DNA from 2 places in the Dorea sp. AM13-35 genome. Region 2 is predicted to be linked to the other one. Evidence: riboswitches for the same ligand, from Rfam matches in the RefSeq annotation. Region 2 holds a riboswitch; the other holds the start of a gene.
The links. A riboswitch is a leader RNA that binds a small molecule or an ion and turns the genes downstream of it on or off. The one in region 2 is predicted to bind FMN.
Positions count from the first base shown of each region.

Region 1: linked by a shared signal. The riboswitch ahead of ribD (bifunctional diaminohydroxyphosphoribosylaminopyrimidine deaminase/5-amino-6-(5-phosphoribosylamino)uracil reductase RibD) and the one ahead of DW152_RS03125 (ECF transporter S component) in region 2 are both predicted to bind FMN.

Region 1 covers NZ_QUCZ01000009.1:124,652-127,056, reverse strand. The annotation lists gene DW152_RS11095 (5-methyltetrahydropteroyltriglutamate--homocysteine S-methyltransferase) at 1-897, shown strand, start outside; FMN riboswitch at 953-1,067, shown strand; gene ribD (bifunctional diaminohydroxyphosphoribosylaminopyrimidine deaminase/5-amino-6-(5-phosphoribosylamino)uracil reductase RibD) at 1,343-2,405, shown strand, end outside.
Region 2 covers NZ_QUCZ01000002.1:43,954-46,358, forward strand. The annotation lists gene DW152_RS03125 (ECF transporter S component) at 207-842, opposite strand; FMN riboswitch at 1,008-1,132, opposite strand; gene DW152_RS03130 (YitT family protein) at 1,236-2,144, opposite strand; gene DW152_RS03135 (Tex family protein) at 2,201-2,405, opposite strand, start outside.

The sequences.
Region 1 (2,405 bases), on a different contig from region 2:
GATTTCATGTGGGGATTTGACGGAGTCGGACACAGCAAAACAGAGACAGGACTTCCGTTCCACGGGGAAGCAGCTATGATCGATGACACTTACCTGACAGGAAAAGTAGCTGTAACAGGAGAGCATCCGTTTGTAGAGCATTTCCGTTTTGTGAAAGCACTGGAAGATGAAAACACAGTTGCAAAACAGACAATTCCTGCTCCGGCACAGTTTTTAGAACAGATGATCATGCCATTTGCAATGCCGAATACGAGCAAATATTATGAAGATACAGAAGAATTGGTGCAGGATATTGCAGAAGGATACCGTAAAGTGATCAAAGATCTGTATGCAGCAGGATGCAGAAATTTACAGTTAGATGACTGCTCCTGGGGCATGCTGGTAGATCCGAATGCAAAAGCATTTTTCGGAACAGATGAAGAAGGATTGGAAGCGATCAAAGAGCAGCTTGTTCGTATTAATAATCTTGCAATTGAAGGAAAACCAGAGGATATGATCATCAATACACATGTATGCCGCGGTAATTTTCATTCTACTTATGCAAGCAGCGGAGCATATGACAGCGTTGCAAAAGTATTATTTGCAAGAGAAAATGTAGACACATATTATCTGGAATTTGACGATGAGCGCTCCGGTGGATTTGAGCCGTTGGCAGCCGTATCGGGCGAGAAGAAAGTTGTACTCGGACTTGTGACAACAAAATCTGCGCAACTGGAAGACAAAGACAAGATTATTGCAAGAATTCATGAAGCTGCAAAATATATACCACTTTCCCGTCTGTGTTTAAGTCCGCAGTGTGGATTCGCTTCCTGCGAGATTGGAAACAAACTTACAGAAGAAGAACAATGGGCAAAACTTGCACTCGTTAAAGAAGTAGCAGAAGAAGTGTGGGGATAAAACTCTCTCTTGACAGATTCTTGCGCAGTGCTATAATAAAGGCAGTCAATTGAATAACTATCTTCAGGGCAGGGTGTAAGTCCCTACCGGCGGTAAAGCCCGCGAGCCGTAAGGTATGATTCGGTGAGATTCCGAAGCCGACAGTATAGTCTGGATGAAAGAAGATGAGAAGAATCTTTGATAAGCAATACGAAGAATCAGATTTGAACATTTAGCTCTGGAATGAACATCCATTTCAGAGCTTTTTATATTTTATATCTGATAAAATAATCAAAAGAAACTTTTAAATGTCTTGAATGAGGTAGAATTCAAGGCATTTTCTTTTTTGTTATGGCGACGAGGAAAATGCGCCATGCTTGAATGGTTGCATTTAACGACCGCTAATCAGCAAATAAAACTCGCAAAACGTGTTTTATTGCTGTAGAAAACAGGAGGTGAAAAAGGAATGACAGATGAGAAAGAATTTTATATGCAGCGTGCGATTACGCTTGCTGAAAAAGGAAAGGGAAGAGTGAACCCGAATCCGCTGGTAGGTGCTGTGGTTGTCAAAGACGGAAAGATTATCGGGGAAGGTTATCACGAATATTATGGCGGACTGCATGCAGAGCGCAATGCATTAAAGAACTGCAAAGAATCTTCGGAAGGAGCAACTCTTTATGTGACTTTGGAACCTTGTTGTCATTATGGAAAGACGCCGCCATGTACGGAAGCAATCTTAGAACACAGGATTCGAAAAGTTGTTGTAGGAATGACAGATCCGAATCCTTTGATGGCGGGAAAAAGTATTGCGCTTTTGAAATCAAAAGGCGTGGAAGTAGAAGTTGGGGTTCTGGAAAAAGAATGTATGGAACTGACACATATTTTTCGGAAATATATAACAACAAAAATTCCTTATGTATTAATGAAATATGCAATGACGATGGACGGAAAGATTGCAACTGCAAGCGGAAAATCCAAATGGATTACCGGTGAGACGGCAAGAATGTGCGTTCAGAAAACAAGACTGGAATATCAGGCGATCATGGTAGGAAGTGAAACAGTCAGAAAAGATGATCCGCTTTTGACCTGCCGGATTGCCAATGGAAAAGATCCGGTCCGTATCATTTGTGATACGTCACTTCGCACTTCAGCGGATTTGCAGATTGTGAAGACAGCAAGGCAGGTAAGGACAATTTTTGCAACATGTGAAACAAACCGGGAGAAAATAGAACTTTATCAAAAAGCAGGCTGTGAAGTTCTGGTGGTCAGTAAGAAGAATGGGAAAATAGATCTTAAAGAGCTTGTACGGAAAATCGGAGCACTTGGAATTGACAGCATTTTGCTGGAAGGAGGCGGCACATTAAATGCAAGTGCATTAGAAGCACAGATTGTGGACCGTGTACAGACTTATATTGCACCGAAGATTTTCGGAGGCACCGGAATCGGACCGGTAGGCGGTATGGGCGTTGATGAACCGGCAGATGCATATCAACTGGTGAACAGTCGGCTCAAACAGATCGGAGAAGATT
Region 2 (2,405 bases):
CACGGTTACGGGAATATTTCAAGAGATTCACAGATTTTTTGAAGCCTGGTTCTAGTTTTTTTGGATATTTTTTCAAAAAAATTAAAACCTGTATTTCCCACCAGATGGCAACTTGCTGAAAACTGCATTATAATACAAGCAAGGACAGAACCCTAAAAATCAAGGCTCTGTCCTTCTTTTTTTTCATCATTATCTGATATTTTCTTCTATCTTCCCATATGGAATATCGGGCTGATCTTCTTATAGATCAAAAATACGATCAGCGATACCAGCACACCTTTTAACAGGTTAAATGGCACGATTGCAAAGATGACAAGCGTTGTAACGCTTGTAATGTGGCTGTTCACTGCTGTTCCCATGCCAACCAGTGCATCCATCGGCATCTGGAACGCTTTTGCATAAGCCGGTAATAATACGTATGCATTAAGGAAACATCCAAGGATTGTCATAAATAATGTTCCGCTGATCATACCAACGATAGCGCCTGTGCGGTTATGCTTTTTCTTGTAGATCAGACCTGCCGGTACCACAAATGCGCATCCGATCAGAAAGTTAGCAATCTCACCTACCCCTGCTGTCATGGTTCCATTTACCGCAAAGTTCAGAATGATCTTGATGAATTCAATCGTTGCTCCTGCCAGTGGTCCCATTGCAAAACATCCGACTAATACCGGAACTTCACTGAAATCGATCTCGTAAAAAGATGGTGCAAACGGAAGCGGAATCTCGAAAAGCATTAATACTAATGCGATTGCAGATAACATTCCAACCTGTGCCATTACACGGATCTTTGTCCTGTTCTTTGTCTGTGCTGCTGCCATTGTTTTTGTACTTGTACTCATATGTTGGTCTCCTTTAAAATACTTATATTTAGAAAGAAAACTTCCGGAACTATGCATTACATCTTGCTGAAGTTTTTATATAGTAAGAAAATCAATTTCCTATTGCAACAATAAAACCCCGGTATCAAACAAAATACCGGGGTAATAATATTGCTTTTTCTATGCATAACTCTTCTCTCATCCAGACTTTACTGTCGGTATCGGAATTACACCGATTCAGCCGGTACGTATCATACCGGGTCGCGGACTATACCGCCGGTTGGGATTTTCACCCGACCCCGAAGAATCTTTCTCTTTGTTTTTTATTATAGTGCTGTACTTCTTAAATTGCAAGTGAAACTTTGCCGAAGTATTATCTCACACAAACATCCATTATGTCTGACTTTCAAAAATCTAAGGCTGTCTGTCACCTGCCGGTTTCCGGTCTTCCGGAAGTTCCTGATAACGGATACGTTCGGATGTAAATCCCTGACCTCGCACTTCATTGATCTGTGTAATCGTAATAAATGCGTACGGGTCGATGCTGTGGATCATTTCTTTTGTGGAATACAGTTTCCGGTTCGGAACGATGCACATAACACCTTTCTGTTTTTCATGACGATAACCATTTTCAATATAGATCATCGTTGTTCCAAGATCAAGCTTGGATAATAAATCTTCCCGGATTTCTTCGTATTTCTCAGATATGATAAACAACTGTATCTGTGAAGTTCCAAGCAGCATCACCTTATTTAGTAGTACCGTTGTCAGCACCAGATTCAAAATACCATACATCACCTGTTCTGAATTAGAAAAGAGGATCTGTGAAGAAAGCACAATAAAATCAACCACATACATAAGCGGTGCCAGTGGAATATGTGCCACTTTGTTCAGGATCAGTGCTATGATGTCGGTTCCGCCTGTAGAAGCACCAACTCTTACAATGATACCAACTCCAATTCCCATAAGCACTCCCGCATAAATTGCGGACAGCAGCTGATTATCTGTCAGCGTTGTAATTCCCGGTATCTTCTGGACAACTGACAGGCAAAGTGGATATAAAAATGTACTTACAATCGTTGTAACTGCAAATTTTTTCCCGAGTATAAAAGCTCCTGACAGGAACAATATGACGTTTACACCTAATAATACAACCGATAGGGACATCGGCACGTAATGTGTGATCGTAAGTGCAATACCGGTTGCGCCTCCCATGACAATACCTGTTGGTACGATAAATGCTGCAACTGCAAATGCCAGAATGATATTCCCCACTAATACTCCGGCAAGTGTAATCAATGTTTTTCCCCAATTTTTCTGCATACTAAACACCTCTCGCTTTTTTGTATTTTTTATTAAATTACTTTTGTTAAATTATTTTATTGAATACCCTTCATTGTCAGCTGGATTCTCTTTTTCTTAAGATCCACACTTAAAACTTTGACATCCACGATATCACCAACGCTTACTACTTCCAGTGGATGTTTTACAAATTTCTTATCGCTTAATTCTGAAATGTGTACCAGTCCGTCCTGATGGACACCGATGTCAACAAAGGCTCCAAAATCGATGACATTTCTCACT